DNA from 2 places in the Bradyrhizobium sp. Ken01 genome. Region 1 is predicted to be linked to the other one. Evidence: predicted binding sites of a transcription regulator. Region 1 holds the regulator's gene; the other holds the start of a gene.
What was found. The regulator PhoB, encoded in region 1, activates phosphate uptake and scavenging genes when phosphate is short. The targets are predictions, from matches to a motif close to TGTCATNNANCTGTCAT.
Positions count from the first base shown of each region.

Region 1 (7,074 bases):
ACGACTTCCTGTGGTTATGGGTCCCGGATCGGCGCTCCGTTCTGGACAACGCTACGCGTTGCCAGAAGCTGCGCTTGTCCGGGACGACGATCATATGTGAGGTGGCCGCCGGGATTCCAGCGAGATCACTTCACCGCGTCGAAGCACCAGGCCAGAATGCCCTTCTGCGCGTGCAGGCGGTTTTCGGCCTCGTCGAACACGACGGATTGCGGACCGTCGATCACCTCGTCGGTGACCTCCTCGCCGCGATGGGCGGGCAGGCAGTGCATGAACAGCGCATCGGGCTTGGCCAGCGACATCAGCTGGGCATTGACCTGATAAGGCTTGAGCACGTTATGGCGGTGCTCGCCTTCCTTGTCGCCCATCGACACCCAGGTGTCGGTCACGACACAATCGGCGCCGCGCACGGCGGCTTCGGCATCCGTGCCGAGCATGATCGGCGCGCCGGTCGCCTTGATGAAGTCGCGCATCGCCTTTTTCGGCGCGAGCTCTGGAGGCGTCGCGACATTGAGCTGGAACTTGAAGCGCTCGGCGGCGTGCGCCCAGGACGCCAGCACGTTGTTGTCGTCGCCGGTCCAGGCCACCGTCTTGCCCTCGATCGGGCCGCGATGTTCCTCGTACGTCATGAGGTCGGCCATCACCTGGCAGGGATGCGAGCGCCGCGTCAGGCCGTTGATGACCGGAACGGTGGCGTTCGCCGCAAGCTCAAGCAGGGCATCGTGGTTGAGGATGCGGATCATGATGGCGTCGACATAGCGCGACAGCACGCGCGCGGTGTCGGCGATGGTCTCGCCGCGGCCGAGCTGCATCTCGGCGCCCGTGAGCATGATGGGCTCGCCGCCGAGCTGGCGCATGGCGACGTCGAAAGACACCCGCGTCCGCGTCGAGGGGCGCTCGAAGATCATCGCCAGCGTTTTGCCTTCGAGCGGCCTGACCGGCTGATGCGCCTTCTGCTTCGCCTTCATCGCGGAGGACGCGGCCAGCATGCGCTTGAGCTCCGACAGCGGCAGCTCGTTGATATCGAGGAAGTGCTTCGGTGTTTTCTTGGGTGCTTTATCGGGCGACTTGCTCATCAGCTTGCCGCCCGCTTGTTGCCGGACAACGCCGTGCAGGCGCGCTCGAGCCGCATGACGCTGTCCTCGATCTCGGCTTCGGTGACGATCAAAGGCGGCAGGAAACGCACGACATTGTCGCCGGCGCCGACGGTGAGCAGCTTCTCTGCGCGCAAGGCGGCAACGAGATCGCCCGAAGGCACCACGGCCTTGATGCCGATCAGGAGGCCCTCGCCGCGCACTTCGCTGACGACATCAGAGTGACGGTCGATCACGGAGGCGAGCTTCTGCTTGAGCAGCAGCGACATCCTCTGCACGTGGTCGAAGAAGCCGGGCTTGAGCATGACGTCGAGCACGGCGTTCGCAGCGGAGATCGCGAGCGGATTGCCGCCGAAGGTCGAGCCGTGCGAGCCCGGCGTCATGCCGGACGCCGCTTCCGCGGTCGCAAGGCAGGCGCCGATCGGAAAGCCGCCGCCGAGCGCCTTGGCCAGCGACATCACGTCGGGTTCGACGCCGAGGCGGCGGTACGCGAACAGATCGCCGGTGCGGCCCATGCCGGTCTGCACCTCGTCGAAGGCGAGCAACAGACCCTTCTCGTCGCAGAGCTGACGCAACGCCCTCAGGAAGGCGGGCGTTGCCGAACGCACACCGCCCTCGCCCTGGATCGGCTCGATCAGGATGCCGGCGGTCTGCGGACCGATCGCCTTTTTCACCGCGTCGAGATCGCCATGCGCAACCTGGTCGAAGCCCTCCATCGGGGGTCCGAAACCTTCGAGATATTTTGCCGAACCCGTCGCAGCCAGCGTCGCCAGCGTGCGGCCATGGAAGGCGCCTTCGAAGGTGATCATGCGATAGCGGTCTGGATGGCCCTTCGCGGCGTGATAACGGCGCACGACCTTGATCACGCATTCCAGCGCCTCGGCGCCGGAATTGCAGAAGAACACGAAGTCCGCAAAGCTCTCGTGGCAGAGGCGAGCGGCGAGACGCTCACCGTCCGGGCTCTGGAACAGGTTCGACATGTGCCAGAGCTTCGTGGCCTGCTCCTGCAACGCCGCGACCAGCGCCGGATGGGCATGGCCGAGCGCATTCACCGCCACCCCGGAGGTGAAATCGAGATAGCGCTCGCCGTTGGTCGCGATCAGCCAGCAGCCTTCGCCACGCTCGAAACCGAGGTCGGACCTGGCGAAAACGGGGAGCAAATGCGGCGCTGCGCTGTTAGTCATGACGGTCACTTGAATGTTGCGGACGGAGTGAGCGTGCATTGCGCAACGCACCATCGACCGGCCCGGAAAACGAAACGTGCCGCCTCTTGAGGGCGGCACGCACGACTATCTTAGGCCTGGTGAAACGGGTGTCAATGCCGTCCGGAAAGCCTCACGAAACGCTGAATCCGTAGTCTTGCGGTGCCGATTTTGCGGGATTTAGCCACGGAACATGTGGAAGCGAGTCGGCGGACTCTTGCGCGGGAGTCACGCCATATTGTAGCGTTTGAATTGTCAGATACGACATCTCGTGCAGTGGTTCTGATCTTTAAGTCCTTATGTACCGGCGTAAACGTTCGGGCGTTCAAGACGCGCCCGGCGAGCCTTAAGGGATTCTGGCGGCACGGGTTTTTGAAGGCTTAGGCATTCGCTGCGAGGCCCCAGGATGGCTGGCGCGCAGCGAGGGAAAGGGTGCAATGACGGTTTTGACCTGGTCCGATGATCGCGTCGAGCAGCTGAAAAAGCTCTGGGAGGCCGGACTTTCGGCCAGCCAGATCGCGGCGGAGCTCGGCAATGTGACCCGCAATGCCGTGATCGGCAAAGTGCACAGGCTCGGCCTTTCGGGCCGCGCCAAGAGCCCTTCGTCGGCAGCGCCCCGGCCGCGCAAGGCGCGCCCCGCGCAGCACATGATGCGGGTGAGCCGCCCGATCTCGCGCGGCAACACCGCACTGGCGCAGGCCTTTGAGGTCGAGGCTGAGCCGGATCCGGTCACATACGACAACGTGGTGCCGATGAGCCAGCGGCTGTCGCTGCTGGAATTGAACGAGGCGACCTGCCACTGGCCGGTCGGCGATCCGTCGAGCCCGGATTTCTTCTTCTGTGGTGGACGGGCTCTGTCCGGCCTGCCCTATTGCGCCCAGCACTCGCGCGTTGCGTACCAGCCGGCATCGGATCGGCGCCGCGCACCGGTGAAGCCGGGTCCGCGGTAATCACGGCAAGTCGTCGCGCGAAGACAGTTCAACAATTTCAGTGTCGTCCTGGCGAAAGCCAGGACCCATACTCCGAGCACGCAGTAGTCGTGCGGAAGGGGTCACTCCGAGTCTTCGCCAAACCACGTTCGGTGGTTATGGGTCCCGGATCAGCGCTCGCTTCGCTCGCTTGTCCGGGACGACGTCGGAGAATTCGGGGACAGCTCGCCAGCAAACAAGCCTGCAACCCTACACCTGCTCCGCCTTGGCAAAACGATCATCCAGCGCGTAGCCGGCGCCGCGGACGGTGCGGATCGGGTCCTGCTCGCGGCCGAGATTGAGCAGCTTGCGCAGGCGGCCGATATGCACGTCGACGGTACGCTCATCGATGTAGATGTCGCGGCCCCAAACGCTGTCGAGCAGTTGCTCGCGCGAGAACACCCGGCCCGGATGCTCCAGGAAGAACTCCAGCAGGCGATATTCGGTCGGACCGAGATCGATCGGCCGGCCCGAGCGCGCCACGCGGCGCTTGTCGCGGTCGAGCTCGATGTCGCCAAAAGCAAGCACGGTGGCGAGCCGCTCGGGGCTCGCGCGCCGCAGCAGGCCTTTCACGCGCGCGAGCAGCTCCGGCACCGAGAACGGCTTGACGATGTAATCGTCGGCGCCGGTCGCAAGACCCCGCACCCGTTCGCTCTCCTCGCCGCGCGCGGTGAGCATGATGATCGGGAGCTGCTTGGTCTCGGGACGGGTGCGAAGCCGCCGGCACAATTCGATGCCTGACAGGCCCGGCAGCATCCAGTCGAGCACGATCAGATCGGGGATGTGCTCCTTGAGGCGAGTGTCGGCGTCGTCGCCGCGCATCACCGTCTCGACGTCATAGCCGTCGCCTTCGAGGTTGTAGCGGAGAAGCTCCGTCAGAGCTTCCTCGTCCTCAACCACCATAATGCGTGCGCCCATCGGGTCGTCGCTCCTTAAGTGTTCGGTACCGTGTTGGCGAAGGTCGTCATGTCGCCCTTCGGCCGCTTGTCGGTGATCGCCTGTCCCTCGATCATGTAGAACACGGTCTCGGCGATGTTGGTGGCGTGGTCGCCGATCCGCTCGATGTTCTTGGCGCAGAACATCAAATGGATACAGAACGAGATGTTGCGCGGATCCTCCATCATGTAGGTAAGGAGCTCGCGGAACAGCGAGGTGCAGATGGCGTCGACCTCCTCGTCGCCCTTCCACACCGCCATCGCCGCCGGCAGATCATGCGCGGCATAGGCGTCCAGCACCGACTTGACCTGCTGCTGCACGAGGTCGGTCATGTGCTCGAGGCCGCGAAACAGCTTGAGCGGATGGAAGTCCGTCTCCAGTGCCGCGACGCGTTTGCCCATGTTCTTGGCGAGGTCGCCGATGCGCTCGAGATCGGTCGCGACGCGCATGGCGCCGACGATCTCGCGCAGGTCGACCGCCATCGGCTGGCGGCGGGCGATGGTGAGCACCGCACGCTCCTCGATGCGCTTCTGCAGCGCGTCGAGTTCGGTGTCGATGGCGACGACGCGCTGGCCGAGCGGGACGTCGCGGCGGATCAGCGCGTCGACGGACTCGACGATCATGCGCTCGGCGATGCCACCCATCTCGGCGACCAGGCGGGTGAGTTCCTGGAGGTCGGTATCGAAGGCCTTTGCGGTATGTTCAGAACCCATGTCGCGTCTCCTAGCCGAACCGGCCGGTGATGTAATCCTGCGTGCGCCGGTCAGTCGGCGACGTGAAGATCTTGCTGGTGTCGTCGAATTCGATCAGCTCGCCGAGATACATGAAGGCGGTCTTGTCGGAGACGCGCGCCGCCTGCTGCATGTTGTGAGTGACGATCGCGATCGTGTAATCCTCGGACAGCTCCTGGATCAGCTCCTCGACCTTGGCGGTCGAGATCGGGTCGAGCGCCGAACAGGGTTCGTCGAACAGGATCACCTCGGGCCGCACCGCGACGGTGCGGGCGATGCAGAGGCGCTGCTGCTGGCCGCCCGAGAGCGACAGGCCGGAGGCGTTGAGCTTGTCCTTGACCTCGTTCCACAGCGCGCCGCCGCGGAGTGCCTTTTCGACGCGGCCGTCCATCTCGGACTTCGAGATCTTCTCATAGAGACGGATGCCGAACGCGATGTTCTCGTAGATCGTCATCGGGAACGGCGTCGGCTTCTGGAACACCATGCCGACGCGGGCGCGCAGCAGATTGAGGTCCAGCTTGCCGTCCAGGATGTTGGTCTGATCGAGCATGAGCTGACCGGTGGCGCGCTGGCCGGGATAGAGGTCGTACATCCGGTTGAAGATGCGCAGCAGGGTCGACTTGCCGCAGCCCGACGGACCGATGAACGCCGTGACGCGGTTGGCGCCGAGCGTCAGGTTGATGTTCTTCAGAGCGTGGTGCTCGCCGTAATAGAAGTTCAGGTTGCGCACGGTCACCTTGGGGGGCGCCTCCGGCAGCACCGGCGCGTGGGGCAGCCCACCGGCCGCGCTCATCGATACGGAAAGATCACTCATTTTGCGGTCCTCTCGGCGCCAAGGATGCGCGCGCCAATATTCAGGGCAAGAACGGTCAGCGTGATGAGCAGCGCCCCGCTCCAGGCCAGCTGCTTCCAGTAGGCATAGGGGCTCTGCACGAAGTTGTTGATGGTGACAGGCAGGTTCGCCATCGTCTTGTTCAGGCCGAGGCTGAAGAACTGGTTCGACAATGCGGTGAACAGCAGTGGCGCGGTTTCGCCGGCGACACGAGCGGTCGCGAGCAGCACGCCGGTGATGAGGCCGGAGCGCGCGGCGCGATAAGCGATCCGCTTGATCACCAGCGAACGCGGCAGGCCGAGCGCCGAGGCCGCCTCGCGCAGCGCGTTCGGAACCAGCAGCAGCATGTCCTCAGTCGTGCGCAGCACCACCGGGATCACGATGACCGCGAGCGCGAGCGAGCCCGCGATCGCCGAGAAGCCGCGCATCGGCACCACCACCGCGCCGTAGATGAACAGGCCGATGATGATCGAGGGCGCCGAGAGCAGGATGTCGTTGATGAAGCGGATCACCGAGGTCAGCTTGTCGTTGCGGCCGTATTCGGCGAGGTAGGTGCCGGCAAACATGCCGAGCGGCGCACCGATGCCGACGCCGATCACGGTCATGATCAGCGAGCCGACGATGGCGTTGAGCAGGCCGCCCTCGTTCGATCCGGGTGGCGGCGTGTTCTCGGTGAACAGCTGGACATTGAGTCCCGCCAAGCCGTTGTAGAGCAGCGTGATCAGGATCAGCGCGAGCCAGGTGACGCCGAAGGCGGTTGCGGCGATGCAGAGCCCGCGGACGACGATGTCCTTGCGGCGGCGGCGTGAATAGATCGGGTTCATGGCGCTAGTTCCCAGCCTTCTTTTCCAGCCGCATCAGCATCAGCCGCGCCGCTGCGAGCACGAAGAAAGTCAGCACGAACAGCAGGAGGCCGAGCAGGATCAGGCCGGACTGGTGCAGGCCGTCGCTCTCGGCGAACTCGGATGCGATCGCCGCCGAAATCGTGGTGCCGGGGGCGAAGATCGACGACGATATCCGGAACGAGTTGCCGATGATGAAGGTCACCGCCATGGTCTCGCCGAGCGCGCGGCCCAGCGCCAGCATGACCCCGCCGATGACGCCGACGCGGGTGTAGGGGATCACCACGCTGCGGACGACTTCCCAGGTGGTACAGCCGACGCCGTAGGCGGCTTCCTTCAGGACCGGAGGCACCGTCTTGAACACATCGACCGAGATCGAGGTGATGAATGGCAGCACCATGATCGCGAGGATCAGCGCGGCATTGAACAGGCTGAGATAGGACGGCGGTCCCGCGAAGATCGCGCCCAGCAC
Region 1 is NZ_JBVVPC010000030.1:8,699-15,772, reverse strand. It holds gene argF (ornithine carbamoyltransferase) at 126-1,073, opposite strand; gene AC0L3S_RS25640 (acetylornithine transaminase) at 1,073-2,275, opposite strand; gene AC0L3S_RS25635 (GcrA family cell cycle regulator) at 2,731-3,243, shown strand; gene phoB (phosphate regulon transcriptional regulator PhoB) at 3,472-4,179, opposite strand; gene phoU (phosphate signaling complex protein PhoU) at 4,194-4,910, opposite strand; gene pstB (phosphate ABC transporter ATP-binding protein PstB) at 4,921-5,742, opposite strand; gene pstA (phosphate ABC transporter permease PstA) at 5,739-6,584, opposite strand; gene pstC (phosphate ABC transporter permease subunit PstC) at 6,589-7,074, opposite strand, start outside.

Region 2 (7,074 bases), on a different contig from region 1:
TACGCGACGCCCGTCCCGCAATCCAGGCATCCCGACGAGTTCGGCACCATGGCCGCCGCACTCGAAAGCCTGCGCGAGAGCGCGGCGACCGCGGAACGCCTGGGCCGCGAGCGCGAATCGCAGCAGGCGCTGCAGCTTGCCCGCTCCGGCACCGTCGATGCGGCCTGCCGCAGTTTCGACGACACCGTGCAAGCCGTCATTCACAGCGTTGCGGCGTCGACCAAGGAACTCGACGCCACCGCGACCGACGTGCGCTCGCTGGTTTCGGAATCGAGCAGCCAGACCGCGGCGGTCTCGTCCTCCGCCGAGCAGGCCACCAACAATCTCGAGACCATCGCGGCCGCGACCGAAGAACTCTCGGCGTCCGTCGGCGAGATCTCCGCGCAGGTGCAGGCCAGCGCCCGCGAGGCTCGCGAAGCCGTGTCGCAGGCAGCGCAGACCAATGCGACGGTCGAGATCCTCGATCAGACCGCTGGCCGCATCGGCGAGGTCGTGAAGATGATCAACGCCATCGCAGGGCAGACCAATCTGCTGGCGTTGAACGCCACCATCGAAGCCGCGCGCGCGGGCGAGGCCGGCCGCGGCTTCGCCGTGGTCGCCGGCGAGGTCAAGAGCCTCGCCTCGCAGACGGCGACGGCGACGGAAGAGATCTCCCGCCAGGTCGCGGAGATCCAGGGCGCGACGGGCCAGGCGGTCACTGCCATCCGCGCGATCGGCGGCGCGATCAGCGGCATCGACGAGAAGATGACGGCGATTGCCGCCGCCGTCGAACAGCAGCGCGCGGCCACCACCGAGATCTCCCGCAACTTCCAGCAGGCCGCGCAGGGAACCCGCGAGGTCACCGACACCATCGGCAGCGTCGCCAGGCTCAACCAGGAAACGGGCAATGCCGGTTCGGTGCTGTCGGTGTCCGTGTCGAAAATGTCCGCCGACGCCGATCGTCTCCGCGTGGCGGTCGAGGGCTTTTTGGGCGCGGTGAGGACCGCATAACTTCGACAAATCCTTCCTCCCTACGTCGCGCGATCGGCATTGCCGCAGATGCGCGGGGCGGGTACATCTGTGACGCTGCGCGAGCGTTGCGGCAGATGTAAGAGATATCAGGGATGGAGAGTTCGATGCCGGTCACGCCCCAACACAAGGCGCAGCGCCCCTATCGCGGCGTGTTCCCGGTCGCACCCACCATCTTTAACGAGCGCGGCGAGCTCGACCTCGACGGACAGCGCCGCTGCATCGATTTCATGATCGACGCAGGCTCGAACGGTCTGTGCATTCTCGCCAATTTTTCCGAGCAGTTCGTGCTCACCGATGCCGAGCGCGAGACCGTGATGCATGCGGTGCTGGAGCATGTCGCGGGCCGCGTTCCCGTGATCGTCACCACCACGCATTTCAGCTCGGCCGTCTGCGCCGCGCGCAGCCAGCAGGCCGAGGCGGCCGGCGCCGCCATGGTGATGGTGATGCCGCCCTATCACGGCGCAACCTTCCGCGTGCCCGAGAAAGGCGTCGTCGAATTCTTCAAGGTGCTCTCCGGCGCGATCAAGATTCCGATCATGATTCAGGATGCGCCTGTCGCCGGCACGCCGCTGTCGGTCGAGCTGCTCGCGCGGCTGGCGCGCGACTTCTCCAACATCCGCTATTTCAAGATCGAGGTGCCGGGCGCCGCGTCAAAGCTGCGTAGCCTGATCGAGGCGGGCGGCAAGGATATCGAGGGTCCCTGGGACGGCGAGGAAGCGATTACGCTGCTCGCCGATCTCGATGCCGGCGCCACCGGCGCGATGACCGGCGGCGGCTACCCCGACGGCATCCGCCAGATCGTGGATCCCTATTTCGCCGGCAAGCGTGAAGAGGCCAAAGCCGCCTACGAACGCTGGCTGCCACTGATCAACTACGAAAACCGCCAATGCGGCCTGATCGCCTGCAAGGCGATGATGCAGGCCGGCGGCGTGATCAAGTCGGACACGGTGCGGCATCCGCTCCAGCCGCTGCACCCGGCGACGCGGGCAGGGCTGCTGGAGCTCGCGAAAGAACGTGATGCAATGGCGTTGAGGTGGGGGAAGTAGGGCGCTGCCTGCTCGGCGGTCGCCATATAACTCAGCCGTCGTCCTGGACGAGCGTAGCAAAGCGGAGCGCAGATCCAGGACCCATTACCCCAGGATGTCGTTTGGCGAAGACTCGGGAGGCTATGGCTCGCGCTATAACCGCTCCCTGGGGTAATGGGTCCTGGCTTTCGCCAGGACGACAGCGAGAATGACGCGCGAGCGCAATGCTATCTCGTTAACATCCACTCGCCGACGAGACGAAACCTTGCCCCCGCATTATCCTGCTTGAACAACGCAATGCGATCGACCACCAGCGTCTCAAGCCCGAGCGCCGCGAACCGCGCGCGCAGCATCTCCAGAATCGGGCCGCGCCGCTCCGCGTCCAGCCGCCCCGTCAGCGTCATGTGGAAGCGGAATTCCTCCATCACGTACGGGTAGCCCCAGCGATGGAGATAGTCGCGCTGCCGTTCGCTGAGCTTCTCGGGTTTGCGACGCGCACGATCTTCCGCCGTCAGGGCGGTGCGAAAGCGGTCGAACGCGCGGACGCAATCAGCGGCGAGCTCTTGGAGCGCATCGACCTGCTCGGCCGGAATGACCGCAATAAAGCCGCTGATGGCATCGACGACCGGGCGGATCACCGGGATCTTCCGCGCCTCGCCGGCAAAAGCCGCGCAGGCCGCAAAAAGCTCCGCTTCGGTCTTGCCCGGCGCGAGCGCCATCGGCGCCTTCAGCGTGCCGTGAAAACCGTATTTGCGGGGATCGGCGGTGATGTCGCGCCAGTCCGGCGCGAGACGGGATGCGTCGGCGGGAAAGGGCGGCTCGTTGCCGGTATAGGCATCGTAGCCGAGCAACTCCGCGCCGAAGCGGGACAGGGCGCTGTTGCTGCCTGCGGCAAAATAGATCGCGTAGCGGGGGAAACTTGTCATCGTCCGAGCATAGCGGGTTTATGCTGCGACGACAGCTTCGCGCGGGGTAGCTGCCATGCCAAGCAACCGCGTCGCGTCGGTGAGATGTACGAGCTTGCCGCCTGATATCACGGCGATCAGCCGCGGCCGCAGCGGCATGCTGTCGTCGACCAGCAGAATGTCCGCGCGCCGGCCTTCCGCGAGCACGCCGCGATCTGCAAGACCGGTCGCGCGCGCGGGCGCGGCGGAAACCAGGTTCCAGGCCTCGGTCAGCGGCAGCACGCCATCGGCGGCGAGCCGGAACGCAGCGAGCAGCTGCGCGGGATAGTAGTAGTCCGAGGCCAGCACCGAGCAAAGCCCTTTGGCGATCATGTCGGATGCCTTGGTCCAGCCGGTGTGGCTGCCGCCGCGCACCACGTTCGGCGCGCCGTAGACGATGGCGTCTCCGTGGCTTGCCGCCGCCCGCGCCGTCTCCTCGTTGATTGGAAACTCCGCGATCGCCACGCCCATGGCGCGAAAGCGCTGGCGCATCGCCGGCGTCGCATCGTCATGCGATAGCATCCGCACGTCGGCGGCGCGGGCTGTCGCGGCGAGCCGCGACACGGAAGCCGGCACTTCACCGGCGCGCGAAAGCACGTGGCCGACTAGCCGGTCGAAATCTTCGCTCGACAGGCCGGTACGTTCCACCATGCGGTTGCGCTTGCGGGGCTTGGCCATGTCCCCAACCGTGCCGTCCATGTGGTCGTTGAAGGCGAACAGGTCGACGCGGCCCTCACTGAGCCACTGGGTGATCTCGGCTTCGGCGTCGAGATTGTAAGTCTCATGACGCAGGTGAAAGCGGGTGTCGGCGGCGAATTGCGGGCGCTGCCGTTCGATCGCCTCCATCAGACCGCGCGCATTGTCGGCGCTGCGCAGGCCCGGCTCCCATGAGCAGGTCGTGGCGTGAAATACCGTGGTGATGCCGTTGCTGATCGCCTGGCGGTCGCTGTCGGCGAGCGCGACGTCGATCGGGAAATCGACCCCGGCGCGCGGCATCATCTGTCGCTCGAAGGCATCGCCATGCAGATCGACGATGCCCGGCAGGACCAGCAGATCGCGGGCATCGATCGCAAGTCGCGCTCGGCCGCGAGACGCATCGATCTCTGCGATGTCCGTTCCGGACACGAAAAGCGACGTTTCGGCGAACTCGGAGCCGATCAGGGCCCGCCCGCCCTCGATGAATATGTCTGTCACGCGACCGCGCTTCGTTTGCTGGCAGAGGAGGGTGCCCCTGCTTCGTATGCCGTGAGGAAATCCTCAATCCCGAGCTTGCGGAAATCGGGCAGGGCTTCACGCAACTTGTCGTGATCCCAGTCCCACCAAGCGAGCCTCGCAAGCCGCCCCGCAACCTCTTCCGAGAACCGCCGCCGAACGATGCGCGCCGGATTGCCGGCGACGATGGTGTAGGCCGGTACGTCCTTGGTGACGATGGCGCCGGCCGCGATCACCGCGCCGGTGCCGATGTTGCGGCCCGGCAGCACGATCGCGCCATGGCCGATCCAGACGTCGTGGCCGATATGGACGTGGTGCTGGCGCCGCCAGTCGAAGAAGTCGGTGTCGTCGGTCTCGCCTTCGAAATAGGCGCTCGAACGATAGGTGAAGTGCGCCTGCGTGGCGCGGTGCATCGGGTGATTGCCCGGATTGATCCGTGTCATCGCCGCGATCGAGCAGAATTTTCCGATGGTGCTGTAGGTGATCTGGGCGTCGTTCACGACATAGGAGTAATCGCCCATCGTCACGTCGTGCAGCATCGTGCGGGCGCCGACCTCGGTATAGGCCCCAAGCCTGGTGTCGTGCAGCTTCGCCGAGGGATCGACAGTCGGCTGGACCGAAAGAGCTTTGGCGGCCATGTTGCATCCGAACGAGAGGGCGGGCGTTTCTCTTCGAGCGGCTTGATGACAATGTCATGACGACGCGATGACAGGGCAAGAACAGTGGATGACGTGTGTAGGATCGCCGCACCGCAACGTCCGTGTCACACAAGTGTCAAGCGCCGGCGCTAGCGGTGGGTCCCAGCTACTCTGGAGCCCTGCATGCTGGTGGTTGAAGGTCTGACGTGTCGCTTCGGCGTGAAAGCCGCGGTGGACGACGCTTCGTTTCAAGTCTCTCCCGGCGGCTTCGTCGGCGTGATCGGACGGTCCGGCGCCGGCAAGTCGACCCTGCTGCGGACCATCAACCGTCTCGCGGCCCCTTCGCAGGGCCGCATTCTGTTCGGCGGTCTCGACGTCACGGCGCTACGCGGCAAGGAGCTGCGGCAGTGGCGGGCGCGTTCGGCGATGATCTTTCAGCAGTTCAACCTGGTCGGCCGGCTCGATGTCCTCACCAACGTCCTGATGGGACGGCTCGCGACGATGCCGGCCTGGCGCTCGCTGTCGCAGACCTGGCCCGAGCAGGACAAGGCGCTGGCGATGTCCGCGCTTGAGCAGTTCGATATCGCCCCGCTCGCGGCCCAGCGCGCCGACCAGCTCTCCGGCGGTCAGCAGCAGCGCGTCGCGATCGCCCGCGCGCTGGTGCAGCAGCCCGACATCATCCTCGCCGACGAGCCGATCGCCTCGCTCGATCCCCGCAACACCAAGATCGTGATGGATGCGCTGCTGCGCATCAACAAGCACTTCGGCATCACCGTGCTCTGCAATCTGCATTCGCTCGACCTGGCGCGCAGCTATTGCGACCGCCTGATCGGCATGGCGCAGGGGCGCGTGGTGTTCGACGGCGCGCCGGCCGAGTTGACCGAGCACGTTGCGCGCGAGCTCTACGATCTGGAAGCCGCCGATGTCATGGGCGGCACGCCTGCACCGGTGCGACAAGGCATTCCGGCGCTTGGAACGGCGGCCGCCGCCTGAGCGGCGCCGCATCAGGACTCACCAGTTTTGCGTCAACCGACCTCAACCAATGAAGAGGCTATCATGATTACTCGCAGATTGATTCTTGCTGGCGCCGCCGCGCTCGCGTTCACGGCTTCGGCTTCGGCCGAGGACTGGAAAGCTAGATATCCCGAGCTGACCTTCGCGGTCATTCCGGCGGAAAACGCCTCGGGCGTGACCGAGCGTTGGGCGCCGTTCATGAGCTATCTCTCCAAGGAACTGGGCGTGAAGGTCACGCTACGCATCGCCAACGACTACGCCGCCGTGATCGAAGGCCAGCGTGCCGGCAACATCCACATCGCGAGCTATGGCTCCGCGTCGTTCGCTCGCGCCCGCCTGACCGGCGTCAAGACCGACGCTTTCGCCAACGACATCAATTCCGACGGCTCGACCGGCTACTACTCGGTGTTCTTCGTCAAGGCGAACAGTCCCTACAGGAGCATCGACCAGCTCAAGGGCAAGAACCTCGGCTTGGTCGACCCGAACTCGACCTCCGGCAACAACGTGCCGCGCTTCGAGCTCGACAAGATGGGCATCGCGGACGCCGACACCTATTTCAGCAAGGTCGTCTTCACCGGCAGTCATGAGAACGCGATCCTGGCGCTGGCGCAGGGCACGGTCGACGTCGCCGCGAACCAGTGGACCAGCGACGACGATTCGACGCTGGCGCAGATGCTGACCAAGGGCATGCTGAAGAATGCCGACGGCTCCGCGATGAAGAAGGACGATTTCCGCATCATCCACAAGTCGGCGCCGATCATCAACGGCCCCTATGCCTACAATTCCGACCTGCCGGAAGAGGCCAAGGCCGCGATCGCGAAGGCGTTCTTCGACGCGCCGGCCAAGGACAAGGCTGCGTTCGATCGCCTCCAGGACGGCCAAAAGAAGGGTTTTCATCCCGCGACTACCAAGGATTGGGATGGCACGATCGAGCTGATCAAGTTCGTCGATGCGCTGCGTAAGAAGAAGGCGTCCTGAGTATCGGGACGATGCCACTGGAGCCGGGTCGATGGACCCGGCTCTTTCTCTTTGATTGACCATTTTTCCTGGCCAAGATGACCGTCGCGGTTTCGATCCTCCCCGAGCAGCAGCTCGCCGTGCTCAGCGCCGCCTATCGCCAGGCGGTCGCGCGCAAGCGGCTCCGACTCCTGTTTGGAGCCGTGATCTTCGCCGCTGCACTGTGTCTGGCGGCGATCGGCGCGGAAGTGAATTTGCGCACGCTGTTCGCCC
Region 2 is NZ_JBVVPC010000006.1:104,801-111,874, reverse strand. It holds gene AC0L3S_RS08905 (methyl-accepting chemotaxis protein) at 1-990, shown strand, start outside; gene AC0L3S_RS08900 (dihydrodipicolinate synthase family protein) at 1,116-2,057, shown strand; gene AC0L3S_RS08895 (DUF1045 domain-containing protein) at 2,264-2,962, opposite strand; gene AC0L3S_RS08890 (alpha-D-ribose 1-methylphosphonate 5-triphosphate diphosphatase) at 2,981-4,174, opposite strand; gene AC0L3S_RS08885 (LbetaH domain-containing protein) at 4,171-4,830, opposite strand; gene phnC (phosphonate ABC transporter ATP-binding protein) at 5,014-5,823, shown strand; gene phnD (phosphonate ABC transporter substrate-binding protein) at 5,887-6,822, shown strand; gene phnE (phosphonate ABC transporter, permease protein PhnE) at 6,900-7,074, shown strand, end outside.
Region 2: the regulator PhoB is predicted to act here: its motif matches at 4,876-4,892, upstream of phnC (phosphonate ABC transporter ATP-binding protein).